DNA from 3 places in the Cohnella sp. 56 genome. Region 2 is predicted to be linked to each of the others. Evidence: riboswitches for the same ligand, from Rfam matches in the RefSeq annotation. Region 2 holds a riboswitch; each other region holds the start of a gene.
What was found. A riboswitch is a leader RNA that binds a small molecule or an ion and turns the genes downstream of it on or off. The one in region 2 is predicted to bind cyclic di-AMP.
Positions count from the first base shown of each region.

Region 1 (7,540 bases), on a different contig from region 2:
TTTGCATGCGGATAGCGGATCGGGCATTTATGCGGGTCAGGCGCGCTATGCGGACGGAACCGGCTATTGGGTGTATCGGTTCGACCTGGACGATGCAACGAATCGTGCCCACGTCCTGCTCGACCTCGCCAACAATTACCGCGTATCGGCGTCTACGGACGGCTCGACATGGACTTCTGTGCTGGCGGCAGCTTCCGACACGCATGACTTGAGCAACCGCGGCTGGCGCGCGGTCGACCTGACAGCTTACGCGACAGCCGGCGCTTCCCGCACGGTGTACCTGAAGTTCGCCGACGGCTCGACCGGCGATGGCTGGGGACCGGCCCTGTTCGGACTGGAGCTGTATACGGACCGCAGCCAGCTGGAGAGCGCTGCCTGGGCGGCGAACGGCGACGGCCGGGAAGCCGCGTTCCTGGAGACGCAATCCGGCTCCTACGCGACAGGCGGCGATCACCGGGTGGCCGACGGCAACGCGTACTGGATCTACAAGCTTGATCTGCAGGATGCGGTCAAGCGGCTGGCCGTCCATCTGGATATGATGAACAATTACCGCGTCGCCGCTTCCAAGGACGGCACGAACTGGACCGTCGTGGCTGCCGCAGCTTCCGATGTGCACGACGGCAGTAATCGCGGCATTGTGAAGCTGGACCTGACGAATTACCTGGATCTGAACGACGGCGGTAAAACCGTGTATCTCAAGTTCTACGACGGTTCGCCTGCGGACGGCTGGGGCGCGAGCTTGTATCGCTTGGAGCTATACACCGACCGCACGCAATGGTCTTCATTCGACTTGGCTGCGGACGGTAGCGGCGACGAAATTCCGTTCATCGAGGGGGATTCGACGGAGCTGTCGGGAGGCGCCCGAATCACGCCTTACGGCAAAGGCATCACGTATCGGTTCGATCTCGACGATCGGACGAACTCGTTCGCGCCGGTGCTGGACATCGCCAATAACTATGTCGTTTATGCAACTGCCGATCCGACGGCCGCCTATACGAAGGTCGCGGAAGCGTCCTCCGCCGTGCACGACGAGAGCAATCGCCAGCTGCTGACCGTCGATCTGAGCGCATTCCTGATCAACAACCCATCCAAGACGGTGTATCTCTATTTCGGGAATGCCGATGCTGAGCAGGATGCCGTCGGCGGCAAGCTCTGGAGCCTAACGTTCAATCCTTAACGGGATAAAAAGGAGAGTTACTACGTGTTCGATCGCAAAAATGCTTTTTTCGGTTTGCACTTTGATCTTCACCCCGTCCTCGAGGACACGAGCCTTGGCGCGGACGTAACGGGGACGCGCGTTCGGGAGCTGCTGCTGCGCATCGCGCCCGACTATGTGCAATACGATTCCAAAGGCCACTTCGGCTATGCGGGCTACGAGACTGCCGTCGGCACGCCGTCTCCGGGCATCGTCCGCGACGCGCTGGCGATATGGCGAGAAGAGACGCGCAAGCTGGGGATCGGGCTGGGCGTTCATTACTCGGGTCTGTATGATTATCTGGCAGTCCGGCAGCATCCGGAATGGGCGCGCATCGGCCCGGAAGGAGAACCGGACGCCGAAGCGACGAGCGTGTTCGGCCCCTATGTCGATGAGCTGCTTGTTCCGCAGCTCGTGGAAATCGCCGACAGGTACGACGTGGACAATGTCTGGCTGGACGGCGAATGCTGGGGCGCGAAGCTTGACTACTCGCCTGCCGCTCTGGCGGCCTGGAAGGCGGAAACCGGCTGGGACGACGCGCCGACGGACCGTGGCGACAACCGTTGGCCGCAATGGAAAAGCTTCCACCGGGCAGCGTTCGAGCGTTATCTGCAGCATTGGACAGGGGAGCTTCGCCGGCAGCGGCCGGAGGTGCAGATCGCCAGCAATTGGGCGTACACGACGATGTGCCCCATCCCCGTCGCGGCGCCGATCGATATCGTCTCGGGCGATTACGATCCGATGCTGTCCGCGGATCGGGCGAGAACGGAAGCCCGTTATCTGACGAACGTCGGGATGCCGTGGGAGCTGCTGTCCTGGGGCTTCGACAGCGCCGACGGCCAGGAGGAGCTGCTGAAGTCGCCGGCGCAGCTCAAGCAGGAGGCCGGCGTAGTCCTTATGCACGGCGGCGGGTTCATGCTGTATTATTTGCCGACGCGTTCGGGCTACATCGCCGACGAGATCGCAGACACCGCGGCCGACGTCGCCGCGTTCTGCCGGGCGCGGCAGGCGCTGTGCCATCGCAGCGTCTCCGTACCGCAGGTGGCGCTGCTCCATTCCGCCGCCAGCCAGTTCGACGTATCCGACCGGGTGTACACCTGGTGGGATACACCGCTGCAGGAGCTCGAGGGCGCGCTGCATGCGCTGCTCGAGTCGCACTATTCCGTAGACGTGCTGACGGAATATATGCTGATGGAGCGGCTGGACGAATTCCCGCTGCTTGTCATTCCTGATTCGCCGGTGTTGGAGGAGAGTTTCCGCGAGCGCGTGCTGCGGTATGTCGAGAAAGGCGGCAAGCTGCTGCTGCTCGGGGAACGCTGCGCACGGCTGTTCGCGGAAGCGGATGACAGCCGCGGGGAGGCGGGCGACGGTGGCCCGCTCGGCGCTCGACTGGTCGGGGAGCCGTGCGAGGTGCGGGCGCAACTCGTGTCCGGTGCGGGCAAGATCGGCTGCCCGGGCCGGTGGCAGGCCGTCGAGCCGCTCGCGGCGGAGACGCTGTCGCTGCGCTATCACGGCGAAGGCGTGCAGGAGCGCAGCGCCTATCTGGATGTGCGTGCCGAAGGCGTATCGTCGGATCATCTCGCGCTGCGGCACGAAGCCGTCGCCGCGACGCTGCGCCGGTACGGTCGCGGGGAGATCGCCGCCGTGTACGGGCCGCTCGCCGACCGCTATTATCACAGCCATCATCCGTTCATGCGCCGCTATATCGGCGATATCGTCCGCCGCCTGTTCCCCGCTCCCGAGGTGACGACCGACGCCCCGGCCTGCGTCGACCTCGCGCTGCGGCGTTCGGCGGACGGCGCGCTGTGCGTGAATCTGCTGAATCTGGCAGGAATGCCCGTGTCCAATCGGCGCGGCTTTCCGGATTACATCCCGCCGATCGGTCCGATTCAGTTATCGGTTGCGGCGGCTATCAAGCCGACCTCGGTCGTGTGGGAGCCGTCGGGTCAGCCGCTCGATTACGAATGGCGCGACGGACGCGTGGAGTTCGTCGTGCCGGAACTCGACATTCACGGTGCGGCGGTCATCCGGTAGCGCCGGGGAACAAAGCCCGAACAGCGCCGCCTAATGCTCGCAAGAAAAAATCCCCCGTACGGCGACAGATGAAAGGACATCTGCGGCCATGCGGGGGATCATTTTTTTCGTTTTTTTGACGATGCCTCTTCCCTACTGAACCTCGATCATTGCTTTCCAATTGTCAGGATTAATAATCCATCCCGATGAAAATGCCTCCACGAAAATATCTTTCGGATGTCTCATCTCCACCTTTTGATAATCGCCATGCCCAAGGTTTCAAGGGCTTCCTGATTTGCTTCTCGACTGGATCGGTGCCACAATCCAACTGGAGCAGGCCGGCTCCAATACACCCGCAATGTCCGATATAATTTGAAGCATGTAAAGGTTCGAATCCCGAATCCCTAATCCCGAATCCAAACAATCCGGACATCGAATCTATGAAATCCGCACTAGGCATTCCTTGACGAATTCGTTAACGTGATAAAACTACATTTATATAAGACGGGCATTGGGCATATGAGATGGATATCGCTGTTATGGATCCCGTTCCGATTTCATCTCGAGTTCGATTACGAAGCCGCTTATTCTGATCAAGAAAATGATGGTCGACTGGAACAGAGGCGCGAGGGAGTTCGACGGCAAATTTTCGAAGGACGAGGTCGGTACGATCGGAGAGACGTTCAAGCGAATCTCGTCGGAGAACGAAGAGCTGGCCAGGAGGCTCATTCGTTCGGAGTTAAAGGAGAGGGAAGCGGTTTGACATTTCTTATCCTTCTCTTTATCATATAGGCACGCTTAATTTCCGGTTGCAATGTCCGGAAAGCGGGGGAACCCAGTCAAGTGGGGCGAATCACTTCGCATGAAGTGTAGGGTACCATCTTACCCGAGTCCGTCAGCTAACCTCGTCAGCAATGGATGGGTCTATTTTTTCTTTTCTTTACAGGTAAATCCCGGACCCTATTATTCAGGGTCTTTTTGCGTTCTGCGGACCCTGCTGGCATTTATCATCGGACTGGTTCAATACAGGAGAGAGGAGGCTTCTACATTGCCGTTTCACACGAATCCCCAGTAGAACACGAAAAGGAGAGTGCTAAAATGGCGAAAGCAAAATACATAATAGGCGGGATCCGGCATGCGTGATAGCCGGCATGTCCGTTTTCTCGTTTCCGCTCCGAATCAGGACGGCCGATCGTTCGTCAAACAGTTGATTCGACGAGAATTGCCATATGCGCTGCTCACGAACAACAAAAAGGAAAAAAGCAGGCTGCAGCGGTCCAAGCATGCGCAGCTGGTGCAGGTGAAGACGGCCGAACCCGACACTTGGCGGCCGCCAGGCCTCGATGCCGATCTAATCATCCTATTTGAGAGAAGTCCTGCGCTGTCTTGGCGGTACGTTCAGTTTTGCCGGACATGGACCGAGAGCCCCATCCATATTTTTACCTGCAGGGGCAGCTTCATTTCCAAGCGAAGAGAGATGGATATCCAGGTTCATCAACATATCGCGGGTATTGATCCCGCGTACCTGGATATGAAAATCGACTCTTTTATCGGTTGTGTCTCCGGGCGTGCGGACGAGTTATGGCAGGAAGCATATATAAATGAAGGAATCCGCTGATCGTCAGCGGCATTCCTTCGCGACCGGGACATACGTCATTGACCGGTTGGCCGGATTTCGGTAACATCGAATAACAAGCTCCCTGGCGCATGGGCAATCTCGTCAGGCGAGCCTTTCTTTTATTTTGGGGAGGAAGAGATGAATTCAATCCAACAACTGATCGCCGATCTGGGCGTCGCGTCCGGCCTGTCCGCCGATCTGGCGAATGCTGTCCTGATTGTCGGCATTGCGGCCCTTAGCATCCTCGCGCATTATGTCACCAAGAAGGTCGTGCTCAGCATCACTTCCCGATATATCCGCAGCAACCGCTATAAGTGGGCAGATCATTTCCTCCGTCGGAAAGTGCTTCAGAGACTGTGCCACATCGTTCCCGCCATTATTATTTATTCCTTCTCGTACAGCTTCCCTGGCTATCACCGTCTGATCGGGCAGGGAATCGCAGTCTATCTGACGATCGTGGCGATCATGGTGCTCGACGCGCTGCTGAACGCCATGAACGATATATATACGACCTACGAGATCTCCAAGAGCCGCCCGATAAAGAGCTACATTCAGGTCGTAAAAATATTTTTGTTCGTCATCGGCGGCATTGTGGTCATCTCCAATCTGATCGGACAGAGTCCGCTCATCCTGCTCAGCGGCATCGGCGCGCTGTCTGCGGTCATGCTGCTGATCTTCAAGGACTCACTGCTGGGCCTAGTCGCAGGCGTCCAACTGTCCTCCAATGATATGGTGCGGGTCGGCGACTGGATCGAGATGCCCAAGTACGGTGCAGACGGGGACGTGATCGATATCTCTTTGAACACCGTCAAGGTGCAAAACTTTGATAAGACGATTACGACGATCCCCTCGTACGCGCTCATCTCCGATTCGTTCAAAAATTGGCGGGGGATGCAGCGGGCGGGCGGACGGCGCATCAAGCGCTCGCTATATATCGATATGAACAGCGTAAGCTTCTGCAAGCCCGAGATGCTCGAGCGGTTCGAACGCATTCAGTATCTAAGCGACTACATTCGGGAAAGGGCTATGGAGATCGAGCTGTACAACCGGGAACGCGAGATCGACCGCACCGTGAAGGCGAACGGTCGCGCGATGACGAATATCGGCGTATTCCGTGCCTATATCGAGCGGTATCTGGCGCAGCATCCCAGGATTCATCGTGATATGACGCTCCTCGTTCGCCAGCTGCCTCCAGGCGAGAACGGTCTGCCGCTGGAGATCTACGCATTCACCGATACGACCGTATGGAGCGAGTATGAAGGCGTACAGTCCGATATCTTCGATCATCTGCTCGCGGTCGCGCCGGAGTTCGGGCTCGTCGTGTTCCAGAACCCTTCCGGCCACGATATGCGCGAAATGTTCAAGCACGAGCCTATGCGCTCACGCATCGCATCGGGAGGAGACGCTCCCTATCGGTAATGGTCGGCTGGGGCCATAAGGTTCGGTGAGCGCGCACGTCTGGCACAGAGCAGATCAATATGATATCCCGATGAATAAACAAGCCCCTGTACCTGTCCTGGCGACGGTGCAGGAGCTTGTTTTCGTGCCGAGCATGGCCCGGCCGACGATGCTCCGGAACTTCTTCATGCCCCGTCTGAGACTGTGGGAACCGGCGCATGACGGCAGCCATGAATGACGGCGAGAAAATGCCGGGTATGATAGGCATGCTGGGCGAGCTACTTCGCCGCGGCTTGCTTCACGGCAGGATGGAGAAATTCACATTGCAAATTTAGTGTCATTATACTTAACATCGTGAAAACGCCTTCCAATCAACGCGAACGTTTCCGAAATATGTAAGCGAACACATCACAATTGAATTCATTCGCCGCCGCCGCAACAAACAAAAAATAGCTAACAAAAACAAAATGCGGCCATTTGAATGTGACTTTAATTAACATAGTATGGACTTAGGCAATCGGCAACAACCGTACAAGCAAAACGGGGAGGGCAAACAAATGAAAAAGAAAAATGTGGCAGTAGGTCTGGCAATGACACTCGGAGTCGGGTTGCTGGCGGGGTGCGGCAGCTCGAACGACGATTCGAGCGCTTCGCAGTCGGCGGGCGCTTCGGCGAGTACGGGCGCCAGCGCCAGCGCGTCGGCCAGCTCGAGCGCAAGCGGCGAAGCTTCGGGCGGCGAAAATATCAAGGGTACGATCACGTGGGCGACGCACCGGACCGAACTGGTCGATACCGACCTGAAGAAGTATGTCGAAGCGTTCGAAGCCAAATACCCCGGAACCACGGTCAAGATTGAAGGACTGAAGGACTACGAGCAGACGATCCGCGTACGGATGGCTGCGAACGAGTTGCCGGACGTACTCTCGCTTGTCGAGACGACGCAGTCGGACTTGCCGAAGTTCTACGAGCCGCTCGACGATCTCGGTCTGGATGACAACATTTACTTCAAGGACTACAACTCCTATGACGGCAAGCTGTACGGCATTACGCAGCAGGTGGCGATCAACGGACTGCTGTACAACAAGCAGGCATTCGCCAAGGCCGGCATCGCCGAGCCGCCGAAGACGCTTGACGAGCTGTTCGCCGATGCGGACAAGCTGAAGGCTGCAGGCATCGTGCCGATGGCGACCGCCTTCAAGGACGCCTGGACGCTCCAATACTGGACCGACCCGGCCGAGTTCATCTACGGCAGCACGAACCTGCGCAACGACAAGATCAAGACGGATACGCCGTTCACGGTCGACGGCGCATACGGT
Region 1 is NZ_JAZDQE010000010.1:106,042-113,581, forward strand. It holds gene VQ071_RS17820 (GxGYxYP domain-containing protein) at 1-1,177, shown strand, start outside; gene VQ071_RS17825 (alpha-amylase family protein) at 1,202-3,229, shown strand; gene VQ071_RS17830 (hypothetical protein) at 3,813-3,971, shown strand; cyclic di-AMP (ydaO/yuaA leader) riboswitch at 3,994-4,137, shown strand; gene VQ071_RS17835 (hypothetical protein) at 4,344-4,826, shown strand; gene VQ071_RS17840 (mechanosensitive ion channel family protein) at 4,965-6,245, shown strand; gene VQ071_RS17845 (hypothetical protein) at 6,316-6,462, shown strand; gene VQ071_RS17850 (ABC transporter substrate-binding protein) at 6,782-7,540, shown strand, end outside.
Region 1: it holds a riboswitch for cyclic di-AMP, as region 2 does, so the genes downstream of both, VQ071_RS17835 (hypothetical protein) here and VQ071_RS16410 (C40 family peptidase) in region 2, are expected to answer to the same signal.

Region 2 (7,540 bases):
GCTGTCTGGTGGCGTCGGCTGTCCGAGCGCATCAAGACCTGGTACGACAGAATGCTCCAGGGCAAGCGCCAGAACGACGAAGACCCGGGATATACGGAGGAGCGCGAGAGCCTCCTCCAGGGAGAACGGCTGCTCAGCCGGCTGTTCGCCAGGCGGCGCTCCAAGGCCAAGCCTGCGCTTCGCCGCGAGGAGTGGGCGGCCCTGCCGGCCGAGGCACGGGTTCGCAGCCTGTACGCCGCAGTTCTCGACGAAGCGGTTCGCGAAGGCTATGCGCACCGGGATTCGCACACGCCGTCGGAGACGCTCCGGGCGATCGAGGCATGGGAGTCGGCCCGCGGCGCGCCCCGGGGACAGCGGGAGCAGTCCGACATGCGCCGCTGGCTGGCCGCCATGTCCGCGAAGCTCGGCGAGCTGTACGGCAAGGCCAGGTACGGCAGCGGCGTGAAGCCGGAGGAGGCCGAACGTCTCGGCGCCGATTACCCGTGGCGGAGATGAGGACGGACCGCCGTCAGGCGGAATATCCGCGCCAGATGCCAAAAGTCCCGAATCCTTTTTCTGAGGATTCGGGACTTTTTTTGACAGCTTGTTTCGCGCCTTTTGAATGCGGGTATACAACTAATACCTCTCCATTTTCACTCCATGCAGCAGCTAAGACCCGCTTTGGGGGCGGGTCTTAGCCTAAGCAAGCAACTCTCACTTGTGCCGAATCTTACACGTGGTCGATCGCCACGGACTTGTAAGTATCGGAGTCCATCACGCGACGGGCGCCGAGATAACGCTTCGCGTAATACTTGTCATCCAGATCCGAGATCGTCACGCCCTTCGAGGCCGAATGCGCGAATCTGTTGTCGCCGACGTAGACGCCGACGTGAGATACGCCGCTGCCGCTCGTATTGAAGAATACGAGATCGCCCGGGCGCAGATCGTCGCGAGCTACCTTGTCGCCCATCGCGAACTGGCCTTTGGACGAATGAGGCAGCGTGACATCGAACTTCTTGAATACATAGGCCGTGAATCCCGAGCAGTCGAAGCCGCTCGTCGTCGTGCCGCCGTAATCGTAGTCGATGCCGATCAGCTTGGAGACGGTCGAATCGAGCTTGGATGCGGCAGACGCGCTGCCCATCTGGAAAGCAAGCAAGCAGGTTAAAGCAAGGATGAGGACTGTAACTTTACGCAAAACGGAAAGCTCCTTCCAGGTGCCTACGAGGTTAGCTGGAGGGTTCGGTTGAAGGTTCCCTATGACTTCTGCGCGAGGCGAAGTCAATTCACCCAGTAAAAAATGGTTCCCCCGTTTCCCCGTGCGCGGGAATTCGGCAGTTTTCGCACCTTAGCTTTAGAAATTCGATTTTTAGGCCTCAACTCCTGCTCCTTGAAGATTAGAATTCCTTAATGTCCGAAAGGGGGAGGAATATGTCGCCATCATCCGAAAAGCCAGACGTAGCAAGGGATGCGGGCTGCCGGCAAGAAATGGGCCGAGCCTATGAATAAATGAGAAAGATTAAGAGGAAGCAAGTCTTCGACGGGGGTGCGGTCGCAAGAGTATGATCGTAGTCTATGCCCGCCTCTCACCCAATATTAATAGTCGGTTAAAAAAAGAGACGACGCATGGTCCTTGGAGGGACCGCGCGTCGTCTCTTTTTGAGTATTTCAATGCTTGGCCGCGAGCTTGCCTGCAGAGGTCATTGATCCTCGCGCAGCCACAATCGATGCTGGCAGGCGGCTGTCCAGAGCGACAGCAGGGTGCGGATAAAATGAAAGGATTGGTTCAGCACGATGATCGCCAGGCCGGTCCAGAGGAACGAGGCCGCGGAGACGGCTGCGGCGCCCAGGAGCGAGAGCAGCGGCAGCAGGAGCGTCACCGCCAGCAGCGGGAACAGACGGCGCAAGGCGTGAACCGCACCCTGCCACAGACTGGCGCCGCCGGCTGCGCTGAACTGCATGAACAGAAACGGCAGGTGCACGACCATCATCCATAGCGCCCAGCCGGCAGCATAAGGGAGCATCTGACCGATCCACGCCTGGACGTTCGGCTCCGCCATGTAGGCGCTCCGTGCGAACGGAACGATCCAGACAGTCGGCAGCAGCGCGATCAGTTTTTCGGCAGCATACAGCAGCGTTACTTTTTTCCAAGCCTCTCTGATGCCCCGAAGCACATGCGTACCGCCCCCATCGTCGTCATGGCCGAATGAATAATACAGACCGGCATTCAGAATCGGCGTGAGCAGCATGCGGAGCAGCAGCATGCCCCCGAGCAGGAGCAGCGTCCGATCGGCCAGATCCGTCTTGAGCAGGCGGAACTGCGCCTCGATCGCGAAGATCTGCTTGGCCGCGGCGCCGAGCGGATGCTGATCCGGGAAGCGCTCAAGCACCGGAGCGACGATGGAATCGATGAGCCGGTAAAGAAAGAAGCCCCATAGCAAACGGTACAGGAAGAGGGCGACAAGCGCGTACTTGTGGCGTTTTGTCGTCGTCCAGCCTTGGCGGATCGCGTCGTTCATTCTCATCCCTCCCTCACCAGGCCATGCTGCCGATGAACGCATCGATCAGCTGGCTCAGCGTCACGTCGAGCTTGGTGCGTTGCCGCTTCGGCGCTTCGGTTTTCAGATAATTGTCGTACCTGCTGTGATCGAGCACGACATCGAGCATCGGGTCGATGGACACGTATTCGAGCGGAGCGGCGGATTGCAGCCGGAGTTGAACGTGATTCTGGATGCCGTCCCATGTCTTGCGGACGGTCTGGCCGTCCTTGAAGCCGAACAGCACGGTCACGGCCTGCGGACTTCCCATCTTGCGCGTGAGCAGGACGCTCGACTGGTAGCTGCCCTCGCCGTCCGGCTCCGTGCGGGCCGAGGCCACTGCGAAGTCGGCCGTCTCTCCGCGGTAGACATAGGCCGAGAAGAAGTCCTTCCAGTCCTCCTTGGTGACGGATTCGACGACGCGCTGGAAGGCCTGGCTGTCCGGATGCTTGAAGCGATATTTTTGGAAATAAGTGCGCATCACCTTCGACATCGTTTTTTCGCCGACCCGGGCTTCGATCGCTTTGAGCACGAGCTTGCCGCGCATGTACACATTTTCGGCATAGGCGTCCGAGCTGCCGTAGCTCCACGAATCGAGCTTGAGCGGCAGCGGATTCGTCATATAGAGGGATTCGATCGTCGTGCGGGGCGCGACGCCGTAGATGGCGGCCATGAGCTTCTCCTCGCTGTAGGAGGTGAACGCTTCGTCGAGCCAGGCTTCCTCGAATTCGTTGGAGGCGACGATGCCGTACCAATACTGGTGCGCGATCTCGTGTACGAGCGTGCGCTCGAGCTCGTAGCCCGGATTGTCGTCCTTGGCGGCGGCGCCCGTGACGAGCGTCGGATATTCCATGCCGCCCGCACCTTCCGCGTCGGGTGGCGGGATGACGACGGACAGCGTCGTGTACGGATAATCGCCGTACCACTCGCCAAGCTTGGCCAATGCAGACTTGGCCGCATGCATGTAGCGCTCCTCCTGGCCGGCATGCAGCGGGTCGAGGTACAGCTTGATCCGGACGCCCGGCACGCCGGCCGATGAGAAGGAGTCCTCCGCTGTCACGAACCTGGGCGAGGCGGACCAGGAGAAGTCATGCACATCCTCGGCGTAGAACTGATAAATCTTGCGGCCGTCCTTCACGACGGGCTGCTTGTACTGGAAGCCCGTAGCCGCCACGATCCGGTCCTCGGGAACGTCGATCTTCACGCTGTAAATGCCGAAGTCCGAATAGAACTCCGAATTGCCGTGATACTGGTGCAGATTCCAGCCTTCGGCCGTCCGCCCGCGCGTGCCTGCCGTCTCATAGGCGGCGACCTTCGGGAACCATTGGCCCGCCATGACAAAGTCGCCAGCCTGCCCCATGCGGGCGAATATTTGCGGCAGCTTGACCGTGAACTTCATGCGGACGGTGACGCTCTGACCCGCTCCGACCGCCTTGGGCAGCCGGAAGGCGACGAGCGTCAGATCCTTCGCGTTGCCGTCGTCCGGTTGAATGTAGCGAAGGCGGGGCAGGAGCGTCTCGCCCGCTTCGGTCGTGAGCTCGGTCAGCGCCATGGCTCCCTCTTTGCCCGGGGTCATCTTGACGCCGCGCAGCTGGCCGTTCGACTCGTTCATGAAGGTGCTGCCCGGCGAGAAGGCGTTGGGGTACAGGTGCAGATAGAGGTCCGTCACCGGCTTGCGTCCGGGATTGGTCCAGGTCAGCGTCTCGGAAGCGTCGAGCATGCCGCCGTCCTGCAGCTTGACCGAGATGTCATAATCGGCGATGCGTTTGCTGAGCGGCACAGACTGCGGTTGTGCCGGCGGCGGGGAAGGCTGCGTCTGGGGAGTGGAGGCGGATTGCTGCTGACCGGCGGCTGCGGAGGCTCCGCCGTCCGGCGCTGCGGTCGGATGTGCGGCCGGGGCTTCGGCGGACGCTTCGGCAGGAACTTCGGCGAGCAGGTCGGACCCTGCCTCCAGGGTACCCGCTGCGGCACCCTTCTGCTGCGAGGACGAGAGCTGCGGCGCAGTCTGTGCGGCGTAGGCGGGCAGGGTGAACTGGGACTGCCAGGCGGCGTCGAATCCGAAGCCGGACGTGCCGAGCAGTACGGCGGCGGCCACGGCGAGCGCGGCGATACGATAAATATGGCGTTGGGGCATGACGGTAACCCTCCCGTTGACAAGCGTCTAGCAGATGTATATGTGGGTTGTCCGCGGATTATATCTTTGTCCCATACAAATGGAGCGTGCGGTGCCGGTGTGAGTCTGCAAGCCGATCGGGGAGGGCGCGGCGGTGAGGCGGAAAACGAGTGGAGGCGAGGCGCGAGCGAAGGTGCAGGCGAAGGTGCAAGCGAAGGCGCGGCGGGCGTGCGGTTCGGGCGGAGCGGCAGCAGGATGCTGGACAAGCCGGTCTAAAAGGTTGGCTGCCCTCATAGAATGGGTACAACTATATATAGAAGGAGGGATGGTTATGAACCCCATTCATCGCACTATCCGCCTGATCGCGGCAAGCACGACGGCCGTCGCGCTCGCGGGCTCCCCATCGATCGCGCTGGCCCAACCTCCCTTGGCAGGCGGTGCCGACAGCGGCGGACCTCTGCCGATCGCGCATACGGAGACCGTATACACGAACCATGCTCCCGCCCTGGCCAAGTCGCTGGGTCTCAGGTCGGGTGTAGATATCAAGGCCGATCTGGATGCGGCGGGACATGCTGTCCGGTGGCGCGTGCTGACCGACGGCGCGACGAAGTTCGCCTTCATGCAGGCGGCGGAGATCGCATACGACAAGACGCCTGTCGTCCGCTTCGAGGATCTGACGGGTGACGGTACGCCTGAGCTGCTCGTCTATCGGAAGACGGCGCGGCCGGCGGAAGGTACCGGACTTAGCGTCTATAACGGCGGGGACGGATTCAAGCTGTTGTTCGATGTGACGGACCCGGCCTTCACCATCGCCGATCTGGCGGAGCGCTATGAGCTGCGCGCTGCGGCCGGCGGAGACGGAGTTCGCTTCACCGATCCGGCGAGCGGGCTGAGCGGTGTTATCCCGGCTGCGAAGGCTTCGGGAGCGGCCGTCGAGCCGGTGACGTCCTATGAAGCCGGCGCAGCGGCGGCACAGGGCGCGCCCGGAAGCATCGTTGCCGTCCAGCGCGTGAGCGGCGTGTCGGACGTGGACGGCAGCAGGACCGCGATCGGATGGCTGCGGACGTCCTACGCTTATCGATACGGTGCGTTCGTGCCGGAGCGTCAGACGTTGACCGATGCGCAGGGCAAGACGATCGCAGCCGTGGACCTGCTCCATTCGGAGGGGCCGGGGACGGACAACGACGATATTTAAGTGAAGCATGCCGCTTGCCGTGCAGGAGACTGCCGCAGGCGGCTAATTTTATGTCAGGCGACTGTCCGGAGAGATGGGGCGGCGCGTGTTCGCCGAATTCGCTGAGGGCTGGCATTGCCAGGAGGAAGACGATATATCGGCCGGAGTGTCGCAGGTGCGTGCATCCCAACCCAACAACCGCCGGCTGGCGGCTTTGCGCAGGCGCAGTCCCGAGCATCGAGCATGTGGGGGGGCGTGATGCTTTTTGGCGTGCGTTTCGTTAAAATAGGAATTATGGATTGAGGACAGGATGGAGGATGAGTTGTGGATACGAACGCAAACGGTCAGCAGCCGCAGCCGGAAAAGAAAAAGCTGGCGCTGAATGTAGTAAGCAACAAGGAGCATAAAGGCTTCGGTGCGGGCACGATCGATCTGAGCCAGGTGTCGCCCGTCATCATCGACAACGGCGAAGCCTATATCGACGTAGGCGCGATGCACGCGAAGAGCAAGGTGGAGAAGGGCATCAAGTTCTCGCCGGACAAAGAAAACGTCCCGAACGGCCGCCAGGTATGGCTCGTATGGGTAGCCGTCGACCGCGACGAGCGGGGAAGCTTCTACGGCGGCGCGACGGCGTGCGAGATGCTCATCGATACCGAAGCCCGCCGAGGCTGGAAGGTGCTGGCCGAGCACGTGAACCGGATGGACCGAGCGATCAAGCGCAAGTTCCTGCTCGAGGACCTGGGCGACGAGGACAAGGCGGCCCTCCGCCGGCTGCTGCAGTCGCACAACTACGAGTGGTGGGACCGCTCGCCGGAAGAGCTGAAGGACCAGTTGGAATAGAGGCTACGGAATAGAAGCTAACCAACGGGCAAAAGACTGCCGGAGACAGCCAGGATCATCCTGCGCGAGTCTTAGGCAGTCTTTATTTTGAAGGGGGGAGCGGGCGCCCCGGTCGTCCTACTCGCTGTCGCGCCGGGAATAAGGATGTGCCAGCGTCTTATTTGCCGGAAAAGCGTGCTCGCGCCCGGAATAAGGATGTGCCAGCGTCTTATTTGCCGGAGAAGCGTGCTCGCGTCCGGAATAAGGATGCGTCAGCGTCTTATTTGCCGGAAAAGCGTGCTCGCGCCGGGAATAAGGATGCGTCAGCGTCTTATTTGCCGGAGAAGCGTGCACGCACCCGGAATAAGGATGCGACAGCGTCTTAATTGCCGGAGAAGCGTGCTCGCGCCGGGAATAAGGATGCGTCAGCGTCTTATTTGCCGGAAAAGCGTGCTCGCGCCCGGAATAAGGATGTGGCAGCGTCTTATTTGCCGGAAAAGCGTGCTCGCGTCGGGAATAAGGATGCGTCAGCGTCTTATTTGCCGGAGAAGCGTGCACGCACCCGGAATAAGGATGCGACAGCGTCTTATTCGCCGGAAAAGCGTGCTCGCGCCCGGAATAAGGATGCGGCAGCGTCTTATTTGCCGGAGAAGCGTGCTCGCGCCGGGAATAAGGATGTGGCAGCGTCTTATTCGCCGGAAAAGCGTGCTCGCGTCGGGAATAAGAATGTTCCAACGTCTTATTTGCCGGAAAAGCGTGCTCGCGCCCGGAATAAGGATGTGGCAGCGTCTTAATTGCCGGAGAAGCGTGCTCGCGCCGGGAATAAGGATGCGACAGCGTCTTATTCGCCGGAAAAGCGTGCTCGCGCCCGGAATAAGGATGCGGCAGCGTCTTATTTGCCGGAGAAGCGTGCTCGCG
Region 2 is NZ_JAZDQE010000009.1:31,046-38,585, reverse strand. It holds gene VQ071_RS16415 (hypothetical protein) at 1-495, shown strand, start outside; gene VQ071_RS16410 (C40 family peptidase) at 710-1,177, opposite strand; cyclic di-AMP (ydaO/yuaA leader) riboswitch at 1,183-1,326, opposite strand; gene VQ071_RS16405 (hypothetical protein) at 1,680-2,498, opposite strand; gene VQ071_RS16400 (M1 family metallopeptidase) at 2,512-4,650, opposite strand; gene VQ071_RS16395 (hypothetical protein) at 4,750-4,905, shown strand; gene VQ071_RS16390 (hypothetical protein) at 4,961-5,824, shown strand; gene VQ071_RS16385 (YwhD family protein) at 6,128-6,643, shown strand.

Region 3 (7,540 bases), on a different contig from region 2:
CGACACCGTGCTCGGCATGAACCTGGCGCACGGCGGTCACCTGACGCACGGCAGTCCTGTCAACGCTTCGGGCCTGCTGTACAACTTCGTCGCTTATGGCGTTGACGAGCAGACGTTCACGATCAACTATGACGAAGTCCGCAAAGCGGCGTTCAAGCACCGTCCGCGCATGATCGTCGCCGGCGCGAGCGCTTATCCGCGCATCATCGACTTCGAAGCGCTCGGCCAGATCGCACGCGACGTAGGCGCGCTGTTCATGGTCGATATGGCGCACATCGCCGGCCTCGTGGCGGGCGGCCAGCACCCGAGTCCGGTGCCGCACGCGCACTTCGTCACGACGACGACGCACAAGACGCTGCGCGGACCGCGCGGCGGCCTGATTCTGTGCACCAAGCCTTGGGCGGCTGCGATCGACAAGGCCGTATTCCCGGGCACGCAGGGCGGCCCGCTCATGCATACGATCGCAGCCAAGGCGGTCGCGCTCGGCGAAGCGCTGCAGCCTTCCTTCAAGGATTATGCAGCCAACGTCGTGACCAACGCCAAGGCGCTCGCCGAGACGCTGACGGCCGAGGGCATCAGCCTCGTCTCCGGCGGCACGGACAACCATCTGATGCTCGTCGACACGCGCAGCCTCAACATCACGGGCAAGGACGCCGAGCATGTGCTTGACTCCGTCGGCATCACCGTCAACAAGAACGCGATCCCGTTCGACCCGACGAGCCCGTTCATTACGAGCGGCGTTCGGATCGGCACCCCGGCCGTCACCTCGCGCGGCATGGACGCGGCTGCGATGCAGAAGATCGGCCGTGCTGTAGCGATCACGCTCAAGAACCCGAAGGACGAGGCCAAGCTGGACGAAGCCCGCCAGCTCGTCCGCGAACTGGCTGCACAATACCCGCTGTATACGGGATTGGAATACTAAGATCCGGGAGTCGTCAGGCTCCGGAGCATCAAGCTTTTGCGCTCAATTTTGCCTGCTCAGGCTGAATTGGGCGCTTCTAATGTTTGACGATCTGGAGCAATCGGTATAAACTAAGTATACGCTTAATTCTCGGCATCGGCCGGGAAGCGGGGGAACCGAATCTTTAGGGGGCGAATTGGCGCTGCAGTTCAGGCGTCATAGGGTACCATCTTACCCGAGCCCGTCAGCTAACCTCGTAGGCAGGGGATGGGTCTCATCCAATTTATTGAAGCTTGAATGACCCTCATCGGGTCTTTTGGCGTCTTCACAAGGACCCCTCTGTCTGGCTAAGCGTATCGCGCACGCCTGCTGCAGAAGGGTCTTTTCTGTCCTTCCCGGCGTGTCGCCATTAGACCGGAGAAGGAGGAATTCACGTTGGCCATGCCGGAATACTACGCTAGGAACATGGACCAAGACGCTGCCGCCCATCCTTGCTCGAATACGTACTATCATAGTCTGATCGATTGGGACGATGCGAACGATCCGCTCCGCAAGCTGATGTCGCCTTCGCTCCCCGCATCCGGCAGCGCGGGAATATGGGGCGCCTCCGACGACGAGTCGGAGTATTTGGCTCAGGGCTACCGCCACAAGTTCCGGACAGCCGCCTTTCTGGTGCTGCCAGAGACCGAAGCCGAGGAGGGCGCCGCCCCTGCGCTCGAATATATTGCCTCCCATCCGGAGATCCGGCAGGTCATCCTTGCCGGCGGCGATTGCTTCGGCCTGCCTGCCGGCAAGCTCCGCAAGCTCATCGCGAGCCTGCGCGCGATCCCGCATGTCGGGATTATCAGGCTGAGCACGCGTTTGCCTGTCATAGAGCCGATGCGCATCGCCGAGGACAAGCGGCTGCTTCGGATCATTTCCGAATTTTCGACGCCGGCCAGGCCCATCTATCTGATGGCCCATGTGCATCACCCGCGCGAGGTGACGGATGCGGCGGTACACGCATTCCGGGCCTTGCAGAGCGCTGGAGCGGTGATCGTGAACCGGACGCCGATCCTGGGCGGCATCAACGACAGCGCCGAGTTGCTCGGCAGTCTGCTGGACCGGCTCGAGCTGGCAGGGGTGACGCCGTATTACTTTTTCGTCGACCGTCCGGGCGAGGACGGCGGGGAATTCGCGGTACCGCTGTCGCGCGCGTACCGGCTCGTCGAGGAGGCGAAGCTGGCGACGAACGCCGGCCTGGGCAGACGCGCCCGGCTCGCGCTCAATCACGATGCGGGATTCGTCGAGGTGCTGGCCGTCGAGGACGGCAAAGCCTATCTCAAGTTCCACGCATCGCCCGACGACGATATCGGCAAGTTCATCACGGCGGATTGCCCGGACGACGCGGTATGGCTCACCGATCTTCCCGGCAGCGAGTCCAAGATCGGGTCGCTGCGGATCGACTGGACGGACTCCGCCGATTACGGTCTGCGTACTTCCTACGTCAAGCGTCCATATCAGATCGGCGACTGACCCGCAGCGCATGCTGCGCCCTACATCCGGCTTTGCCTCTCGAGGCGGGCCGGATGTATATTTATGTGGGGGAATACCCGCGAGTGTTCGGGGAAATGTTGAAACGGTCGGCCTGTGTACATCGTAATAAACTACATAGCCGCGAACAAGCGGACAAGAGGAGGATTCGTGTACATGTCTATTTTCAAACGGTTGCGCGATCTCACGCTGTCTAACGTATATGCCCTGATCGAGAAGGCGGAAGACCCGGTCAAGATGACCGATCAATATCTGCGTGACATGGCAGAGGATCTCGAGGATGCGGAAAAGGCGGTCGCCGCCCAGATCGCAATCGAAAAGCGGTTCAAGCAGTTGTACGAGGAACAATCCGCGCTGGTCGCCAAGCGCGACGAACAGGCGAACATCGCAGCCCAGGCGAAGAACATCGATCTGGCCCGCCGCGCGCTCGAAGAGAAGAAGGCTGCGGAGACCAAGGTCGCCGAGTACAAGGCCAGCTACGAGCAGAACAAGCAGGCGGCCGACAATCTGCGGCTGAAGCTCGAGGAGATGCGCAAGCAGTTCACCGAGCTCAAAAATCGCCGCGAGACGCTGGTCGCGCGCGCCAACGCCGCCAAGGCGCAGGCCGGCATCAACAAGGCGATGGCGGGCTTCGGCGCAGACACCGCGCTGTCCGGCCTGAGCCGCATGGAGGAGAAGGTGCGGCAGATGGAAGCCCACGCCGAGGCGACCGAGGAGCTCAGCCAGTCCAAGGGCAAATCGCTCGACGACGAATTCGCGGCACTCGGCAAGGACAAGGCGGTCGAGGACGAACTCGCCGCGCTGCTTAAGAAGTACGAGAGCTAACGCAAGCGAGGACTCCCCAGCGGGGTCCTTTTTCTTGGAAGCTTCGCAGGAGCGAGGCGACGGCTGGACCGTTGCGGGGCGGATTCCGATTCGGATAAAATAGGAAACAAGGCTTGAATATTCGATACGGATGATGCCCGGCGGCTGCACCCTCATAATGATGAAGGCACAGCCGCCTCGCTCTATTCGCGGGAGGAGAGACATTCACATTGGCGATTGAAAATGTAGTCGGCACGCTGCTATGGACGGCGGCAGGCGCGGTGCTCCTGTTCATCCTGATGGGCATCGACGCTTACTTTACCAAGTACAAGGATATGGAAGAGATGAAGCGGGGCAATACGGCCGTCGCCGTCCGCTTTGTGCTGAAGCTGGTCGCGCAGGGCTACATTCTGTCGCGCTCGATCGTCACGTCGGACGATCTCTGGGAGGCGCTGGTCGTCTCGTTCATCTCGTTTGTAATCCTGTTCGTGCTGGAATGGATCGTCGAATTCGCCTTCAGGAAGATCGGAGATCTGCGGCTTGACGAGGGCGTGCGGGACGGCATCGTGGGACACGGTCTGATTGCAGGCTCTCTGCATCTGGTCGGGGCGCTCATTATCGGCTCGTGCCTGTAGGGCTGCGGAGAGGAGGACACGAGGATGAGCCTGTTCAAGCGGGTTAAAAATATATTGAAAAAGGCCGAGCCGCTGCCGGAGGAACGGAGCGTGCTGACGATGGGGCCGGGCGATGTGTGCGAAGTGTCGCTCGTCACCTACCAGGTGACGGGACGTACGAAGCCGACCGCGCGCAATGAAGTGTGGCTGACGCTGCGCGACGGCGCCGCCGTCCGCTATCTGAACATCGAGCAGCGGCTCGATACGGCGTATTCGCTGTTCAGTCCGATCGACGGACGCCTCGATTCGATGGACGAGGTGCCGGCGCATATCGAGCTGGACGGCATCGACTATCATCTGGAAGACCAGTACAGCACGCGAATTGCCGAGGCAGGCAGCACGCCCTTTGCCGCAGCAGGCGGGGAACTGTACGTGTGGAGGTTCCAGTCCGACGGGCGCAAGCTGCTGCGGATCGAGTGGCAGGATGGGCGCTTCATGCTGTACGAAGGTGAGAGCGTGCTGCCGGGGGATGTGGCGTGGCTGAGAGGAAGCGGACGATGAGCCGGCCTGCGCGCCGGCGGGCCGGTCGCGGCTGGCTGCGCTCCTCCATTCACCTGACAGTCATGCTCGCGCTCGTCGTGACGCTGCTGTCCGCATGCGGGCCGAGCCTTAACGTCGAGGAGACCTATCCGCTCGAGTCGGTGAGCGGCAGCGGCAGTCAGACCTCATACGTCTACCGCGCTGCGGGCGAGACAGTGCAGGAGGTCGCGACCGGACTTGAGGCCAAGAAGAAGCCCGAGCAGGTGTCCAAGGAAGATCCGCAGCATATGTTCCTCGTCTATTCGGATCAGATCATCCACGTGCAGCAGGATCCGAACAAGCCGGAGGATAGTCTGGTCGAGGTCGACTCCAAGGAGTACGTGCGTCAGAACTACAGTCCGTCGTTCCTCGAAGGATATCTGCTGGCGAGCCTGATCGGCAATCTGTTCGACTCGTCGCGGGGCGGATACTACGGCGACTATCGCGGCTACGGCAGCCAGAAGGCCCATCCGCCGAGCACGGGCACCTATCGCACGCCGACGGTCAGCGACCAGAAGACCGCCCCGCCGCTCACGGTGGACAAGAAGGGATCGATCTTCAAGCGCGGCGGCTCGTCAGGCTCAAGCTCGGGCAGCGTAGGCTCGGACGGCCTGTTCGGCAAGAAAAAAGGCACGAGCGGGAGTATCACCAGGGACGGTACGTCCGGCTCCGGCAGCAGCAAGTCGGGCTCCAGCTTCAAGCCGCGCAAGACGACGAAGCCGCGAACGAGCTTCGGCGGCTCGGGACGCATATCCAGGCGACGATGACGCCGCAAGCAAGGTGTGGCCCTGCGCTCTGATTGAGCGTGGGTTTTTTTCGAATTAGCGGAATGAACCCTTGCCGTTTGCCTGGAGATACGGTATCTTTTGGAAGAAGATGTATTCTCGGTGCGAAGCACGCGCCGTTCGTTGCTGTGATCTGCGGATTACGGTGCGGGCGGCGTTTTTTTGCGTCTTATCTCAATTGCGAAGGAGAGATTGGCATGAAACATTCAACCGACATCACACTTGCACGACTACCGGTCCACGCAGCCGAATCGTCCCCTCCCGTTACGCTGCAAGCTTTTCAACGAGACCCGGCTTACATGCAGGCAGACCCGGATTTGAACAGACAATTCGAGAGCGCGTTCGTTGCGTGGTGGTCCGGGTTGTTGCGGTCCGCCAAAGGGAACAGGCTTCGAAGGCTGAGACCCGGTCTAACCTATGCATCCATGTACTTTCTTCGGTTCACGTGGTTTGCTGCGTTCGGCAGCTTGAAGGGGGTGGAGCCCGAATATGAGGTGAAGGATTACAAGGACGGCTTCAGGTACATCGACTTTGCTTACTTCACGAATGCGTATCGAATCGCCATCGAAGTCGACGGTCGCTCATCCCATCGCGTCAACGCAACGGCCGCCGAATACGAAGATGAACTCATGCGCCAAAACCACCTCGTGATCGACGGTTGGTCCGTATTGCGCCTGGCATTTTTATCGATACGGGACAAGCCTCGGCAATCTCAACAGCTGCTGCAGCAGATGCTGGGGAGATGGAGGGATATTCGGGTCGATAAGGTGGAGCTAACGGCAGTCGAGAAGCAAATCATGGCTTATGCATGCCGTTCATCGTCCCCCTTGCAACCGGTTGAACTGCGTACTGTGCTGGGATTGCATCGAAACACGATATACAAGTATATAGACTCGCTGGTAAAGAAGGGATTGATCATGCCGGTAAGTAAGTCGCATAAGCGCAAATATCGATATTTAGTGAACGAAATGAATCCGGAAAAATCGATGTAGATGCGGGAAGGTGCACAAGAATGGTGCATGAGCGGCGCGGAAGCGGAGGGATATGGCGAGACGAGGGGGCATGGAGCACAAGAATGGTGCATGAGCGGCGTGGATGCGGGAGGAGACGGCGTGGCGAGGGGGCATGGTGCACAAGAATAGCGCATGAGCGGCGCGGATGCGGAGGGAGATGGCGTGGCGAGGGGGCATGGAGCACAAGAATGGTGCATGAGCGGCGCGGTTGCGGGAGGAGATGGCGTGGCGAGAGGCATGGAGCACAAGAATGGTGCATGAGCGGCGCGGTTGCGGGAGGAGAGGGCGTGGCGAGAGGCATGGTGCACAAGAATGGTGCATGAGCGGCGCGGATGCGGAGGGATGTGGCGTGGCGAGGGGGCATGGAGCACAAGAATGGTGCATGAGCGGCGCGGAAGCGGAGGGATATGGCGTGGCGAGGGGGCATGGTGCACAAGAATAGTGCATGAGCGGCGCGGATGCGGAGGGAGATGGCGTGGCGAGGGGGCATGGTGCACAAGAATGGTGCATGAGCGGCGCGGATGCGGAGGGATATGGCGAGACGAGGGGGAATGGAGCACATGAATGGTGCATGAGCGGCGCGTTTGCGGGAGGATATGGCGTGGCGAGGGGGCATGGAGCACAAGAATGGTGCATGAGCGGCGCGGATGCGGGAGAAAATGGCGAGACGAGGGGGGCATGGAGCACAAGAATGGTGCATGAGCGGCGCGGTTGCGGGAGGAGATGGCGTGGCGAGAGGCATGGTGCACAAGAATAGTGTATGAGCGGCATGCACCGGGGTGAAGCCGCCAAAAATGAGGCCGATGCGTAAGAAGACATGCATCGGCTTCGAGGTGAGGTGGTTAGGCTTATCGGTGCCCGGGATACCCGCGCTCGTACGCCTTCGGGATGTCGGCCTTGCCGTCGAGATGGCGCAGCGCGTCGATCGCCCAGTACGGGTTGCGCAGCATGGCGCGGCCGATGACGGCGAGGTCGGCGTCGCCCGATGCGACGACGTGCTCGGCCAGCTCGGCATCGTCCAGCATGCCGACTGCGCTGACGGGGACGCCCAGCGCCTGCTTGAAGGCGCGCGCGTACGGCACCTGGTAGCCCGGGTAGTTGCCGGGCTTGCCCTTCACCGCCGGACCGCCTTCGCCGCCGGTCGAGATGTCGAACATATCGACGCCCGCTTCGCGGTAAGCGCGCGCGACTTCGAGCATATGCTCGAGCTCGTAGCCGTACTCGGCGTATTCGATCGCGGACAGGCGCATGAGCAGCGGCATATCCGCGGGCAGTACGGCCTTGACGGCTTTGATGACTTCAACGCCGAAC
Region 3 is NZ_JAZDQE010000003.1:350,125-357,664, forward strand. It holds gene glyA (serine hydroxymethyltransferase) at 1-922, shown strand, start outside; cyclic di-AMP (ydaO/yuaA leader) riboswitch at 1,032-1,177, shown strand; gene VQ071_RS07070 (KamA family radical SAM protein) at 1,337-2,416, shown strand; gene VQ071_RS07075 (PspA/IM30 family protein) at 2,591-3,259, shown strand; gene VQ071_RS07080 (DUF350 domain-containing protein) at 3,469-3,873, shown strand; gene VQ071_RS07085 (DUF4178 domain-containing protein) at 3,898-4,413, shown strand; gene VQ071_RS07090 (DUF4247 domain-containing protein) at 4,410-5,198, shown strand; gene VQ071_RS07095 (DNA-binding response regulator) at 5,414-6,208, shown strand; gene VQ071_RS07100 (NADH:flavin oxidoreductase/NADH oxidase) at 7,078-7,540, opposite strand, start outside.
Region 3: it holds a riboswitch for cyclic di-AMP, as region 2 does, so the genes downstream of both, VQ071_RS07070 (KamA family radical SAM protein) here and VQ071_RS16410 (C40 family peptidase) in region 2, are expected to answer to the same signal.